Regions from separate parts of the Actinomadura sp. NAK00032 genome, predicted to be linked through region 2. Evidence: predicted binding sites of a transcription regulator. Region 2 holds the regulator's gene; each other region holds the start of a gene.

What was found. Region 2 encodes HrcA, which represses chaperone genes, less so after heat shock. Its sites were predicted from a motif close to TTGGCACTCTCNNNNNGAGAGTGCCAA; they were not measured.
Region 1: a site for HrcA is predicted at 2,658-2,684, ahead of groES (co-chaperone GroES). Genes of this name have one in related genera too.
Region 3: a site for HrcA is predicted at 2,024-2,050, ahead of groL (chaperonin GroEL). Genes of this name have one in related genera too.

The regions. Positions count from the first base shown of each region.
Region 1 covers NZ_CP054932.1:8,440,180-8,445,440, forward strand. Annotated here, with positions in the region: gene HUT06_RS38685 (sigma-70 family RNA polymerase sigma factor) at 1-264, opposite strand, end outside; gene groL (chaperonin GroEL) at 512-2,140, opposite strand; gene groES (co-chaperone GroES) at 2,226-2,537, opposite strand; gene HUT06_RS38700 (class I SAM-dependent methyltransferase) at 2,770-3,996, shown strand; gene HUT06_RS38705 (hypothetical protein) at 4,612-5,261, shown strand, end outside.
Region 2 covers NZ_CP054932.1:2,907,058-2,912,318, reverse strand. Annotated here, with positions in the region: gene HUT06_RS13630 (16S rRNA (uracil(1498)-N(3))-methyltransferase) at 1-628, opposite strand, end outside; gene dnaJ (molecular chaperone DnaJ) at 692-1,828, opposite strand; gene hrcA (heat-inducible transcriptional repressor HrcA) at 1,830-2,843, opposite strand; gene HUT06_RS13615 (DUF3097 domain-containing protein) at 3,047-3,868, shown strand; gene hemW (radical SAM family heme chaperone HemW) at 3,865-5,073, opposite strand; gene HUT06_RS13605 (antitoxin YezG family protein) at 5,127-5,261, opposite strand, start outside.
Region 3 covers NZ_CP054932.1:1,413,619-1,418,879, forward strand. Annotated here, with positions in the region: gene HUT06_RS06725 (hypothetical protein) at 7-450, shown strand; gene HUT06_RS06730 (hypothetical protein) at 818-1,057, shown strand; gene groL (chaperonin GroEL) at 2,180-3,808, shown strand; gene HUT06_RS45125 (hypothetical protein) at 4,027-4,149, shown strand; gene HUT06_RS06740 (hypothetical protein) at 5,061-5,201, opposite strand.

The DNA of each region.
Region 1 (5,261 bases), 5.5 Mb from region 2:
GAGCCGGGCCCGGCAGTACCGGACGATCATGGGACGCACCTCGGCGATGAGGACCTCGATGGCGCCCGGATCGCCCTGGACGGCCCGGTTCGTCAGCTCCTTGAGGTCGCCGTCGGCGGCGTCCGCCGCCCGCAGCGCCCGCGTCCCGCGGCCGGTGTCGCGGCCCGTGTCACGCCCCGCGTCGCGGGGCGCCGGCGGGGCCGGACCCCCCGAGGGTTCGGCAGCGCGCGCGGTCATGGTCCCGGCGAAGCATCCCTCGGTCACGTCAAGCATGATGCCCAGCACCGCCGGGCGTGTCTGCCCCGTCGTTGACAACGGAATGGTCACAGTGCTGGAACGAACCTGGGAATACTACGTCATGCGATCATTTCATTGCCGCGCGTCACGAAACATTAAACCGCCCATCGGGCAAAGAACGTCCCATCCCGGTACATAACGGCGACCCCCGTCCACCGGGTGGACGGGGGTCGCGGAGCCGGTCGGACCGGCGCGGCCCTTCCCTGCGGAAGGGTCAGTGGCCGTGCCCGTGGCCGTGGCCGTGGCCGCCGCCGGCGGCCTCCTCGGGCTCCTCCGGCTTGTCGACCACGAGCGCCTCGGTGGTGAGCAGCATGCCCGCGATCGAGGCGGCGTTGGTGACCGCGGAGCGGGTGACCTTCACCGGGTCGATGACGCCCTGGGCGATCAGGTCGCCGTACTCGCCGGTCGCGGCGTTGTAGCCGTGGCCGGCCTGCAGCGCCTGCACCTTGGAGACGACGACGTAGCCCTCCTGGCCGGCGTTCTCGGAGATCCAGCGCAGCGGCTCGTTGAGCGCGCGGCGGACCGCCTCGGCGCCGGTGGCCTCGTCGCCGGACAGGCCGAGGGTGTCGAAGCCCTCCTTGGCCACGTGCACCAGCGCGCTGCCGCCGCCGGAGACGATGCCCTCCTCGATCGCCGCGCGGGTCGCCGAGATGGCGTCCTCCAGGCGGTGCTTCTTCTCCTTCAGCTCCACCTCGGTGGCGGCGCCGACCCGCAGCACGCAGACCCCGCCGGCCAGCTTGGCCAGCCGCTCCTGCAGCTTCTCGCGGTCCCAGTCGGAGTCGGAGTTCTCGATCTCGACCTTGATCTGGTTGACGCGCGCGGTGATCTCGTCCGCGGAGCCCTCACCGTCGACGATGGTGGTGGCGTCCTTGGTGACGGTGATCCGGCGGGCGCGGCCGAGGTCCTCCAGCCCGATGGAGTCGAGCTTGAGGCCGATGGCCTCGCTGACGACCTGGCCGCCGGTCAGGGTGGCCATGTCGCCGAGCATCGCCTTGCGGCGGTCGCCGAAGCCCGGCGCCTTGACCGCGACGGAGGTGAAGGTGCCGCGGATCTTGTTGGCGACGAGCAGCGCCAGGGCCTCGCCCTCGACGTCCTCGGCCACCACGAGCAGCGGCTTCTTGGTCTGCGCGACCTTCTCGGCCAGCGGCAGGAACTCCTGCACGTTGGAGATCTTGCCGTCCACGATGAGCACGTAGGCGTCCTCCAGGACGGCCTCCATGCGCTCGTGGTCGGTGACCATGTGCGGCGACAGGTAGCCCTTGTCGAACTGGAGGCCCTCGGTGAACTCCAGCTCGAGGCCCATCGTGTGGGCCTCCTCGACGGTGATGACGCCGTCCTTGCCGACCTTCTCGAACGCCTCCGCGATCAGCTCGCCGATCTGCGGGTCCTGCGCGGAGATGGTCGCGACGTGCGCGATCTCGTCCTTCTCGACGATCTCGCGGGCCGTCTTCAGCAGCTGGTCGGACACGTGCTGGGCGGCCGCGTCGATGCCGCGCTTGAGCGCGAGCGGGGACGCGCCGGCGGCCACGTTGCGGGTGCCCTCCCGGACCAGCGCCTGCGCGAGGACGGTCGCCGTGGTGGTGCCGTCGCCCGCGATGTCGTTGGTCTTGGTCGCCACTTCCTTGGCGAGCTGGGCCCCGAGGTTCTCGTAGGGGTCCTCCAGCTCCACCTCGCGGGCGATGGTGACGCCGTCGTTGGTGATGGTCGGCGCGCCGAACTTCTTGTCGATGACGACGTTGCGGCCGCGCGGGCCGATCGTCACCTTGACGGCGTCCGCGAGAGCGTTGACGCCGCGCTCAAGAGCCCGGCGAGCGTCCTCCTCGAACTCCAGGATCTTCGCCATGCGGATACTCCTCTATTACGCGATCCGCCCCGGCAGCCCCGCCGAAGGCGGCGCCGACCGGGGCGGGTGCATCACGTCTCGGTGATTACTTCTCGATGACCGCGAGCACGTCGCGGGCCGAGAGGACGAGGTAGTCCTCGCCGTTGTACTTGACCTCGGTGCCGCCGTACTTGCTGTAGAGCACGACCTCGCCGACCTTGACGTCGACGGGGACGCGCTCGCCCTTGTCGTCGACGCGACCCGGGCCAACGGCAAGGACGGTGCCCTCCTGGGGCTTCTCCTTGGCGGTGTCCGGGATCACCAGGCCCGACGCGGTGGTGGTCTCGGCCTCAAGCGGCTGGACGACGATGCGGTCCTCAAGCGGCTTGAGAACAACCTTGGTGGCGGTCGTCACGATCTGACCTCCCCTTCGATTGGTCCTCGGCCGGCCACGGATGACCGGCCAGCACATGTGACAGAAGAGGCGACCCTGGACCGGCCTGCCGTCGCGGGTGCCAGACCGACCTTGTCGCTGTTGTTGGCACTCTCAGTACGAGAGTGCCAGTCATGGAGACTATTCCGTGCCCGGGAGCCCGTCAACACGGACACGGAGGCACCGGCCGACGTTCACCTGACGCTAACTTCGCTCCATGGACATCGCGTCGTTCCGGGCCCTGCGGACCCCCTCCGGCCAGGCACTCCTCGGCGAGGCGGCGGCGGCGGACGTCAGCGAGGGCGGATTGCTCGCCACGGCGACGCGGCTGCGCGAACGGCACGATGCCGCGCTGGTGGCCGCGGCGCTCACGCAGGTGCGGCTCCGGGAGCGGGCGCGGGCCAAGTTCGGTCCGGACGCGGACCGCATGTACTTCACCCAGGCGGGCCTTGAGCAGTCCACCCGCGCGAGTGTGGCGGCGCACCGTGCGCGACGGTTCGCCGACCGGCTGGACGGCGCGCGTGTGCTGGACATGGGTTGCGGGATAGGCGCCGACCTCATCGCGCGGGGGCGCGCGGGCCTCACCGGGGAGGGCGTGGAGCTCGACCCGCTGACGGCCGAGGTGGCGCAGGCGAACGTGACCGAATTCGGCCTCGACGCGTCCGTACGCATCGGCGACGCCACCGAGGCCGCGGTGGACGGCTTCGACGCGGTGTTCGCCGACCCTGGGCGCCGTACTGCACGGGGCAGGGTCTTCGACCCGCGCTCCTACGAGCCGCCGCTTGACGTCGTCCTGGACAGGGCGCAGAAGGTTCCCGGGGCGTGCGTCAAGGTGGCGCCCGGCATCCCGCATGAGGCCGTCCCGGACGGCGCGGAGGCCGAGTGGGTGTCGGTCCACGGTGACGTCAAGGAGGCGGCCCTGTGGCTGGGGTCGCTCGCAGGGGACGTGGGCCGCCGGGCCACGCTGCTGTCGTCCGACACCGACCCACAGGTCTGCACATTGACCCCGCAAGTGTCGGACGGCCCCGATGTACGCCCATGGGGCCGTTATCTATACGAGCCTGACGGAGCGGTGATACGCGCCCATCTGGTGGGCGAGGTGGCGGAACTGGTCGGCGGCGGGCTGGCCGATCCGCAGATCGCGTACATCACGTCCGACCGGCTCTGCCCGACGCCATTCGCGCACGCCTACGAGGTCGAGGACGTCATGCCGTTCTCGGTGAAGCGCCTGCGCGCGGAGCTGCGCCGCCGCGAGGTCGGCGTGCTGACCGTCAAGAAGCGCGGCTCGGCCGTGGACGTCGACCGGCTGCGCCGCGATCTCGGCTTCGCCGGGCGCCGGCCGGGGCACGGCGGCGCGGAGGCGACGGTGGTGGTGACCCGGGTCGGCCGCGACCCGGTCGCCCTGCTCACCCGCCCCGCCGCGGCCGCTCCCCCGGCGGGCTGACCCGCCCGGAGCCGGGCCGCCCGGCAACCGTGCCCAAAGATCTTCCGCGCGGCCGGGCAACACCAAGCGGGGCCGGGCGACGCGCCACGGCGGTGCAAATCATCGGCGTTTTCCGGCATCGCGTCCACCAGGGATTGCGGGCGCCCGGCAACGCGGCGGCTCCGGCCCCGAATCGGTGCGCCGAGACAGACGCACCCGAAAACACCAAGGCAGGTTCACCGGCCGGGACTTCGGCGCCGCGGAATACCCTCCGAAATAGGGCTCGAATCCGTCGCGCGGCGCCGCGCGACCGGGGCCGCGCACCGGCGGGCCGCCGCCGCGCCGGGTTCGGGAACTGCCGATGTTGGACGAGATGTACGGACACGGCACCGGCCCCGCCCGCCGCGCATCCCCGTCACATCACCATGATCAAGACGATTGCCGCGAAGCGGTGATCAAGCACTCCCCCGGCTATTTCTCACTTTCCGCCCCAGCCGGATAACAGGCGCATTCCGCAGAACTCACAATCTTCTCTGCTACCCGTTTTAGCGGCCCCTCACACGCACTACAGTGGCCACCTCAGAGATTCATTTGCCGTGCGTCATTTCGTCGCGCCGGCACACGAAGGAGCATCGGGTGGAAACGAATCACAACTTCCTGCAGACGGGAGGTCAACCGGTCTCGGATCGGATGCGGGAGTTGCTCGCCCGTGCGGCGCAGGACCACGTCTATGAACAGCGCTCACAGGGTCAGGTCCTGGACGAGATTCGCCAGCGGCTGGAAGGCATGGAGTGGCTGCTCCGCGAGGTCCGGGAGCGGGAGCTCACCGGGCTGACCGGGCAGATCGAGAGCGTCCGCGGGCAGGTCGACGAACTGTCCGGCAAGCCCCCGGAATGGGCCGAAGGCCTGGCCGAGCACATCGAGTCGTTCGGCGAGCGGGTCAAGCCCGTCGCCGAGCTGCCCGCGCTCTGGGCCGACGTCGGCGTCGTCGCCGAGAACGTCGACGAGGGCCTGACCCGCATCCAGGCCGTCCTCGACTCCGCGCAGCACATCACGGACGCCACGCAGCAGGCGTCCCAGCGCATGGACGAGATGACCAAGCGGCTCGACAAGCTCCAGGGCAGCATGGAGGCCGCGTCCGTCCGGTTCAACCGGCTGGACAAGTCGCTCGCCGAGCTGGGCCACCGGTCCGAGCGGCTCGAACACTCGATCAACGGGGTCACGGCACGGGTCGACCAGGCGCTCGGCGAGATGGCCGAGCGGATGGAGCAGGGGCTGGAGGCGGT
Region 2 (5,261 bases):
CGGCGAAACGCTCCAGCTCCGCCTCGGTGATGCCGCCTTCGGGCCCCACCACCAGCACGATGTCGCCGTCCGGGGGCACTCGCACCCCGCTCAGCGGCGCTTCGGCCTCCTCATGCAGGACGAGCGCCAGTGACGCGGCGGCGATCCGCGCGGCGACGTCCTCGGTGGACGCGAGATCCGGTACCTCGGGCAGCCGGCCGCGCCGCGCCTGCTTGGCGGCCTCCCGGGCGGTCGCGCGCCAGCGCCCGAGCGCCTTCTCGCGGCGCTCCGGGCGCCACCGGGTGACGCAGCGCTCCGCCGCCCACGGGACGATCACGTCGACGCCGACCTCGGTCATGGTCTCCACGGCCAGCTCGCCCCGGTCGCCCTTCGGGAGCGCCTGGACGACCACGATGCGCGGCGCGGGAGGCGGCTCCCGGTGCCGGGCCAGCACGTCCAGGGTGAGGGACGCGCGGTCGGCGGCGGTGACGACGCACTCGGCCAGCAGCCCGGCGCCGTCGGTCAGGTCGACCCGCTCACCGGGCCGCAGCCGCCGCACGGCCGCCGCGTGCCGCCCTTCGGGGCCGTCCAGGACGACCGTGCCGCGCTCCAGCGCGTCCGCCCCGGCGAGGAACACCGGCGGGCTCATGTGGGCCTCTCAATGCTCGGAACCGCCGCGGCGGCCCTCCCGGTAGGCCGCCGCCACCTCGCTTCAGTGCTGGTTGAAGACGTCCTTGATACGGGAGAACACGCCGTTGCGCTGACCGGGGGCGAACTTGCCGGGCGGGCGCTCCTCGCCGCGCAGGGCCGCCAGGCGGCGGAGCAGGTCCTCCTGCTCCTCGTCGAGCCGGCCCGGCGTCTCCACGTTCACGTGGATCATCAGGTCGCCGCGGCCGCTCTCGTTGAGGTGCCGGACGCCCCGGTTGTAGAGCGTGATCACCTGCCCGGACTGCGTGCCGGGCTTGATGTCGACGCTCTCGGCGTCGTCCAGCGTCTCGATGGTGACGCTGGTACCGAGCGCCGCCGCCGTCATCGGGATCTCGACCGTGCAGTGCAGGTCGTCGCCCTCCCGCTCGAAGATCGGGTGCGGCTTCTCCACGATCTCCAGGAACAGGTCGCCGGGCGGGCCGCCGCCCGGGCCGACCTCGCCCTCGCCGGCGAGCTGGATGTGGATGCCGTTCTCCACCCCGGCCGGGATCTTGACCTTGACGGTGCGCCGGGTGCGGACCCGGCCGTCGCCCGAGCACTCGGTGCACGGGTTGCGGATCACCGAGCCGAACCCGCCGCACGCCGGGCACGGCCGCGCCGTCATGACCTGGCCGAGGAACGAGCGCTGGACCTGCTGCACCTCGCCGCGCCCGTGGCAGGTCTCGCACGTCTCCGGGTGGGTGCCGGGCGCGCAGCCCGACCCGTCGCAGGCGGCGCAGCCCACCGCGGTGTCGATGGACAGCTCGCGGGTCGTGCCGAACGCCGTCTCGGCGAGGTCGAGCTCGACCCGCAGCGTCGCGTTGCGGCCGCGCCGGGCCCGCGACCGCGGGCCGCGCGCGGTGGCCGTCCCGAAGAAGGCGTCCATGATGTCGCTGAAGGGGAACCCGGCCCCGCCGAACCCGCCGGCCCCCGCGCCCGCCCCGGACGCGAACGGGTCCGCGCCGAGGTCGTACATCTCCCGCTTCTTGGGGTCGGAGAGCACCTCGTACGCCTGGGTGATCTCCTTGAACTTCTCCTGGGTCTCCGGATCCGGGTTGACGTCGGGGTGAAGCTCCCGCGCCAGCCGGCGGTAGGCCTTCTTCACCTCGTCGGCGCTCGCGTCGCGCCGGACCCCCAGGGTCGCGTAGTAGTCGTTCGCCACCTTACGACCCCGCCAGGATCTGTCCCACGTAGCGTGCCACTGCCCGTACCGCTCCCATCGTGCTGGGGTAATCCATGCGTGTAGGCCCGAGTACTCCGAGCCTGGCCAAGGTGAGGTCGCCGACCCCGTAGTCCGCGGCGACCACCGAGGTCGATCGGAGCCCCAGGTCGGGGTTCTCGGTGCCGATCCGCACCGTAACTGTAGAGGAGTCGCCGGTCTCGCCGAGCAGCCTCATCAGCACCACCTGCTCCTCCAGCGCCACCAGGACCTCCCGCAGGCTCTGCGAGAAGTCGACGGCGGCGAGGTTGGCCGCCCCGGCGAAAACGATCTTCTCCTCGTGCTTGTCGACGAGCGTCTCCAGCAGCACCGACAGCACCGACGCCGCGACCGGCCGCTCGTCCGGCCCCACCTTCTCCGGCAGGTCGGCGACGGCCGTCGGCACGTCGCCGAGGCCGAGCCCGTCCAGGCACGTGTTGAGCAACGCCCGCAGGTGCCCGATCGATTCCTCGGAGATCGCGGCGGGCGTCTCGATGACCCGCTGCTCCACCCGCCCGGTGTCGGTGATCAGGACGAGCAGCAGCCGCCCCTCGGCGACCGGGACCAGCTCGACGTGCCGCACCGACGAGCGGGTCAGCGACGGGTACTGGACGACGGCGACCTGCCGGGTGAGCTGCGCGAGCAGCCGCACCGTGCGGCCGACCACGTCGTCGAGGTCGTAGGCGCCGGACAGGAACGTCTCGATGGCGCGCCGCTCGGCGATCGACAGCGGCTTGATCGTCGACAGCCGGTCGACGAACAGCCGGTAGCCCTTGTCGGTGGGCACGCGCCCGGCGCTGGTGTGCGGCTGCGTGATGTAGCCCTGCTCCTCCAGCACCGCCATGTCGTTGCGGATGGTCGCGGGCGACACACCGAGGTTGTGCCGGTCCGCCAGGGCCTTCGACCCCACCGGCTCGTTGGTGGAGACGAAGTCCTCGACGATGGCGCGCAGGACGGCGAGCTTGCGGTCGTCCAGCACGGCGTCACCTCCCTCGTCCGGTCGGCCGTTCCGCTGGCACTCCATACTCTAGAGTGCCAATTGTACGGCCCCGCACCCCCGATCGGAGTGCCCGCGCACTCCCCGGACGGCGGCGCGATCCTATCCGTATCGGACGCGGGCGCCACGCCGAGGGACGAGGGGCGACGCCACCCGGCCGCCCCGCCGGGTTAATGTGCGGACCCGTGCGCAGTAAGGACTACGGAAACGATGTGCTGGCCGGCGACTGGCGCAGGCCGCGCAAGGGGCAGATCCCGGAGGTCCCGGCCGAGCCGGGGCTGGTCGCCGAGGACCCCGGCAGCGGCTTCTGCGGCGCGGTGGTCGGCTGCGACAAGTTCGGCGTCACGCTGGAGGACCGGTTCGGCAAGCGGCGCGTGTTCCCGCTGGCGAAGGCCGGCTTCCTGATCGACGGCAAGCCGGTCACCCTGGTCAGGCCCACCGCGGCGCCCAGGGGGCAGGCGCGGTCGGCGTCCGGCTCGATCGCGGTGCGGGGCCTGCGCGCCCAGGTCGCCAAGCAGAGCCGCATCTACGTCGAGGGCGTCCACGACGCCGAGCTGGTCGAGAAGATCTGGGGCCACGACCTGCGCGTCGAGGGCGTCGTCGTGGAGTACCTCGAAGGCGTGGACGACCTGCCCGCGATCGTCGAGGAGTTCGGCCCGGACGCCGGCCGCCGCCTCGGCGTCCTCGTCGACCACCTGGTGGAGGGGTCCAAGGAGTCCCGGATCGCCGCGCGGGTGTCGTCCCCGCACGTCCTGATCACCGGCCACCCGTTCATCGACATCTGGGAGGCGGTGAAGCCAGCCGCCGTCGGCATCCGCGCCTGGCCACGCATCCCCCGCGGCATCCCGTGGAAGGAGGGCGTCATCGCCGAACTCGGCTGGGGCGACGACACCGGCGCCGCCTGGAAGCGGATCCTGAACTCGGTCGGCAGCTACACCGACCTGGAACCCGCACTGCTGGGCCGCGTGGAGGAACTGATCGATTTCGTGAGTGCAGGTCGCTCTTAGGTGAGGTCTCGGACTACTGCGTCGGCCAGGAGGCGGCCCTTTAGGGTCAGGACGGCTCGGCCCTCTTCGTAGGGGGCCGGTTCTAGTAGGCCCTCGTCGATTGCTCTGCGGGTGGCCTTGTCGTCCAGGAGGGGTGTGGGGCAGCCCTGGGCCAGGCGTAGTTCCAGCATGACGCGCTCGATGTGGCGGTCGTCGTCGGTGAGGATCTCCCTGGCGTGGGCGGGGGTCGTGCCCTCGGCCAGGCGGGAGGCGTAGGCGGCGGGGTGCTTGACGTTCCACCAGCGGGTTCCGCCGACGTGGCTGTGCGCCCCTGGGCCGACGCCCCACCAGTCGGCGCCCGTCCAATAGAGCATGTTGTGGCGGCAGGCGGCGGCCGGGTCGGACGCCCAGTTGGAGATCTCGTACCAGTGCAGGCCGCGGCCGCTGAGCATCTCGTCGGCGATGAGGTAGCGGTCGGCCATGGCGTCGTCATCGGGGGCCTTGAGTTCCCCGCGCCGCACCTGGGCGGCCAGGCGGGTGCCCTCCTCGACGATGAGCGCGTAGGCCGACACGTGGTCGGGCTCGGACGCGAGGGCCGCCTCCAGGGAGGCCCTCCAGTCGTCGTCGGTCTCGCCTGGGGTGCCGTAGATCAGGTCGAGGTTGATGTGCTCGAAGCCCGCCTTGCGGGTCCAGTCGACGACCTGCGGGACGCGGCCGGGAGTGTGCGTGCGCTCCAGGACGGCCAGGACGTGCTCGCGCGCGCTCTGCATGCCGTAGGAGATGCGGGTGAACCCGGCCTCCCGGAGCTTGGCCACGTAGGACTCGTCCACCGACTCGGGGTTCGCCTCGGTGGTGACCTCCGCGCCCTTGGCGAGCCCGAACTCGGCGTCGATGGCGTCGAGGACGCGCCCCAGGTCTCCCGGCGGGAGCAGCGTCGGTGTGCCGCCGCCCACGAAGACCGTCTCCACGGGGAGGTCGGCGTCGCCCAGGACGCGCCTGGCCATCCGCACCTCGCTGATGGCGGTGTCGGCGTAGGAGTCACGGCTCGCCCCCGGGCCCAGCTCCGTCGCCGTATAGGTGTTGAAGTCGCAGTACCCGCAGCGTGTCACGCAGAAGGGCACATGGACGTAGAAGGCGAACGGGCGGTCCCCCAGGCCGTTCAGCGCGCCGGCGGGCAGCGCGCCGTCGGCCGGTACGGGGTCTCCGTCGGGAAGCGTCGAGGGCACCCTTCAAGTCTGCCCCGCCCGGCCGCCTGCTCAGACCCGGCGGAGGCGGTCGTTCAGGACTCGTCGAGTTTTTCGCGGAGCCAGTCTGGGATGTGGGCGTCCGTGCGGGGGAAGCGGTCGAGGTCCTGGACGTAGGCGGACGCGGTGAGGGGCGGGGTGAAGTCCGGTTCGCCGTCGTAGTCGAACTC
Region 3 (5,261 bases), 1.5 Mb from region 2:
GCGCGCATGGACCTGCGTCCCGAACTGCTGCCCCCCACCGCCGCCCCCGAACGGCTGGCGGAACTGGCCAGTGAGATCGAACGCATCGCCGACCTGCTCGCCCGCGGCGAACCCGCCGCGGCGGCGATCGACGAGTTCAACCAGGCCACCGGGCACGCCTACACCACGCACGACTTCACGGACCACCTCGACCGGCGCACTCTCGACGAGTTCGCCCTGGAAGCAGCCCGCCCGGCGCATCCGCGCGTCGCCGACATCACCCGCGCCGAACTCGCCGAGATCGTCCGCAGGATCCAGGCCGCCGACCCGGAGACCGACTACTACTCACGCGTCCTGGACGCCAGCGTCTCCAGCCCCGACTGGGCCGCCCTGATCTTCCACACACCGGCCCTCGACGACCCCGACCAGATCGCCGACGAAATCCTCGCCCACCGCCCCATCGCCCTCTGATCCGCCCGACGCCGCCATCGACCGGCGTGCCGCTCGGTTCGATGAGGCGTCACCTCCGTCCTGCGGAGCAGGTCCGCGACCTCGTCTCCTATGTGCACGGGAAGCGTCACGCCCTACAGGACCAGCCCACCGGACGCCCCTTCGAGATCGTCGTCGGCTGATGCGGGGGCTGTCCGTTCCGTAAGTGTTCCGTGTGACCCGAGCCACGGCCAGAGGCGACGGGCTACGCTTACCCCCTGGAAGGGGAGTATCCCCAAAGCGGCGAGCTCGTCATCACGTCCGCATGATGCGGTCCGGGCCGTCGGTCGTGGCTTTCGCACGGCGGGAGAGACCTTCGGAGCTGCTTTCTGCTGCCCGGAGGTCCTGCATGGGCGAGGCCCAGAGCAATTTCGGAAACTTCGCGATTCTCCCCGGGCTCGGGGCGTCCCTTGTCGCGCTGATCCTCTTCACTCTCATCGCCGTCGTCATCGTCCCGGCGGTGTGGTCGAGGACGCCCGAGCGTCGCGAGGCGGCGCTGTTGGTGCTCCGACTACTCCTCCGCCACCTGTCCGAGCGGCGGGCCACCCGCAACAAGCGCGGCTCGAACTCCTCACGACGCCGCTCCTAACCGCCCCGTCCCGGCCGTCCGAAACCGCCCCGCAGGGCCGCCCGTTCCGCAATGGTTCCGCGTGGCCAGTTATCGGTTTCCGTTCAGCTCGGCCAAGAGATCGTCGGGCTACAGTTCGTAGCGGTTTCCCCCACTTGCGTCCCTTTGTGCCCCAGATGCGGTAACCGCCGGGAACCCTGCGAGCGACGCCATCGCTTAGCATGTCCGGAGTCACGACGACACCCCGCATTGTCCTCACAATGGGAGTAGTCGATGCGCTTGACCACCCGGACTACCTGGAGCGTGCGGGGCCTACTGGCAGTGGCCTTGGCCGCCGGCGTCCTGCTGGCCGCTGGCCCCACGACCATGACTACGGCCAAAGACGATAACTGGCCCGGCACCGGCGGCCGTGTGACGGCTGGCAATGACCACTGGCCCAGCACCGGTGGCCGCATCATGCCTAAAGAGGACTACTACCCCGGCAGCGGCGGCTGACCAGGGCGCCGAAGGGCGGCCGAGGGGTGCCGTTACCTGGACGATGGCAAGCACGTCCTGACCGCTGCCCGCTCGCTCAACGGCCGTACGACCTGTGCCGTGCGTGCCTGTCGCTCTGGCTGAACGGTGGGGTGCCGGCGGCCAACGTGGCGGCTCGTGCCGGGCACTCGGTGGCCATGCTCCAGAGCACATATGCTCACTGCATCGACGACGAGGAGATCATGAACCGGCGCATTGATGCAGCGCTGGGGCTCCTCCTACTTCCGGCGCGGAACGCGCGGAACAGACCGTCGTTCCTCTGCCCCGTCCCGGTGCGCGTGCTCCGCGAATACCGGCGTACGACCACGCACAGTGAGTCACGGCGACACACCCGTGAGGTTCCCAGACGGGGTTCCGTCGCAGGTGAGAACGGGTCTGGGCAGGTAGGTGAACCTTCCCCCGGCGAGGATGTGTGGCGCTTGCACTCGGCAGGGTAGAGTGCTAAAAAAACGGTTGGCACTCTACTGTGGAGAGTGACAGCTTCACAGTCTGGGTCGGGGCGATGAGGCCTCAGTCCGGCGGCGGAATGGAAGTCGTCGGCGGGGGCCGTCCGTCGCGGGCGTCGGCTCGATCCGTCTAAGCCACCTTGTTCCGGGAGGACTGGAGCCTATGGCTGCAAAGATGATCGCGTTCGACGAGGAGGCCCGCCGCGGTCTCGAGCGCGGCATGAACCAGCTGGCCGATGCCGTAAAGGTGACCCTTGGTCCGAAGGGTCGCAACGTCGTGCTGGAGAAGAAGTGGGGCGCCCCCACGATCACCAACGACGGTGTGTCGATCGCCAAGGAGATCGAGCTCGAGGACGCGTGGGAGAAGATCGGCGCGGAGCTCGTCAAGGAGGTCGCCAAGAAGACCGACGACGTCGCGGGTGACGGCACCACCACCGCGACCGTGCTGGCCCAGGCGCTGGTGCGCGAGGGTCTGCGGAACGTGGCGGCGGGCGCGAACCCGATGTCGCTGAAGCGGGGCATCGAGGCCGCGGTCGAGCGGGTCAGCGAGGAGCTGTCCAAGCTGGCCAAGGACGTGGAGACCAAGGAGCAGATCGCCTCCACGGCGTCCATCTCCGCGGGCGACCCGCAGATCGGCGAGATGATCGCCGAGGCGATGGACAAGGTCGGCAAGGAAGGCGTCATCACGGTCGAGGAGAGCCAGACCTTCGGTCTGGAGCTCGAGCTCACCGAGGGGATGCGCTTCGACAAGGGCTACATCTCGCACTACTTCGTGACCGACCCCGAGCGGATGGAGGCGGTCCTCGAGGACCCGTACATCCTGATCGTTCAGGGCAAGGCGTCGGCCAACAAGGACCTGCTGCCCGTCCTCGAGGGCGTCATGCAGTCCGGCAAGCCGCTGCTGATCATCGCGGAGGACGTCGAGGGCGAGGCCCTGGCCACCCTGGTCGTCAACAAGATCCGCGGGATCTTCAAGTCCGTGGCCGTGAAGGCCCCGGGCTTCGGCGACCGCCGCAAGGCCATGCTGGGCGACATCGCCACGCTGACCGGCGGCCAGGTCATCAGCGAGGACGTGGGTCTCAAGCTCGAGAACACCACGACCGACATGCTGGGCCGCGCCCGCAAGGTCGTCATCACCAAGGACGAGACCACCATCGTGGACGGCGCCGGTGACGCCAACGAGATCGCGGGCCGGGTCAACCAGATCCGCACCGAGATCGACAACACCGACTCCGACTACGACCGCGAGAAGCTCCAGGAGCGCCTGGCCAAGCTCGCGGGCGGTGTGGCGGTCATCAAGGCCGGCGCCGCGACGGAGGTCGAGCTCAAGGAGCGCAAGCACCGCATCGAGGACGCCGTCCGCAACGCCAAGGCCGCGGTCGAGGAGGGCATCGTCCCCGGCGGTGGCGTCGCGCTGCTGCAGGCCGGCACCAAGGCGTTCGACAAGCTGGAGCTCGCGGGCGACGAGGCCACCGGTGCCAACATCGTCAAGCGCGCTCTGGAGGAGCCGCTGAAGCAGATCGCCGTGAACGCCGGCCTCGAGGGCGGCGTCGTGGTGGAGCGGGTCCGCAACCTCACCCCGGGTGAGGGCCTGAACGCCGCCACCGGCGAGTACGTCAACATGTTCGAGTCGGGCATCCTCGACCCGGCCAAGGTGACCCGGTCCGCGCTGCAGAACGCCTCGTCGATCGCCGCGCTGTTCCTGACCACCGAGGCCGTCATCGCCGAGAAGCCCGAGAAGAACCCGGCCCCGGCGGGCGGCATGCCCGACGCCGGCGGCATGGACTTCTGATCGGCGACGCGTAACCGACGCGCATGAGAGGGGCGGCCCCGCGGGCCGCCCCTTTTGTGTGCGCGGAGACGGTTCGGCGCGCCGGCGGCCCGCTCCCGGTACCAAGCTGTCCGACGCCCACGGCAAGCTGCTCGCGGTGGCGGCGGATCGGTACGTATCGCTGCTTCGGCAGGCGGTCGGGACGACCCTCGGCGGCAGCGACGGCCGCTGGATCGTCCATGTCGAGGACACGCGGCGCCCGGCTGCTGATCGTGGACCAGGAGAGCAAGAGGCGGACCCGAGTGAACACCTGCGAGGGCGTCCACATCGGGTCGGCGCAGAATCGCGAGCGGTACAGCTAAGTGTTGCTGGACGTGGCGGAACGTCCTCGCGGCCATCTGGCTCGCGGCCGCTTCGGCCGCAATCCGAGGTGCTGGACGGCCGCGGGGACCAGGTGGCGCAGCTTGAGAAGAATGGAAGGGCACCGCGACGGAGGCGCTGATGACCGCCGACCGGTACTCGCTGGAGATCTTCCTGGCGGTTGCCGCCCCGCTCGCGATCGACCTGCTGCTGCACGAGCCCAAGGACTGGCCGATCGAGTAGCCCGCCCGCCGACGGGAGACGCGGGTGCGGGCCAGCCGGTCGGTGCCGCCCGAGTGCTGACGAGGCCGTCGCCGCGCAAACGCATCTGAATGATCGATCCGCGGCTGTGCACGATCGTCGGGGGACGTCCCAGCCCGGACCGCTGGCAGCACCGACGCTGAGCCGCATGCCTCGCATGCCTCGTCCGCTCGCTTGCCCTGGCTCCGAGCGTAGTGCCGGGCTCGGACGAGACAGGCGGCCTCGCCGATCCACGCCCAGACCTGGACGGGCTCAATAATCCCGGACCCGCACATCACGGGCTCGCGGCTCCAGCCCGGCGACCACGTCCGCCGACCACGTCCGCCGATTCCTGCGGGAGCACCTCAACTCGGGCCGCTGGTGCCTCCCGTGCGGGCGGTGGCTGCAGCCATTCGGTCCCATCGTCCTCCAGCCACAGGTCGACCGGGCTGGCCGGCCGTCCCCGCGCAGTCGGCCGAGCGAGCTTTGAGGGCCTCGGTCTCGGCCTCGGCGATGAGGCGTTGGCGGCGGCCGCCGCCAGCCGGAGCGTCACCGCCGGCGAGCGGACGGCCGGGCGGCCGGCCCTGCGCAGGACTGCCGCCGTGCCGAGCAGGGGATGGTCCGCGAGCCCGCGCTCCAGCCTGCGGCCGTGTATATGCGGAGCGACCGCCCGTCAGGCGCCACGAACTCGTGCCAACACGATGCGCAGCCGTTCCGGTGTGGTCGGGACATCGTCGTCGCGCGCGACGTGCGCCGGATCGCCGTGGCCACCGCCGCTGCCGACGAAGGCGCGAGTCAGGAGAGAGATGACCACGCGGGCCTCCGGTGAGGGTGTCCACAGGGCCTGTTCGGAGCGGGCTTGACCGGAAGAGAA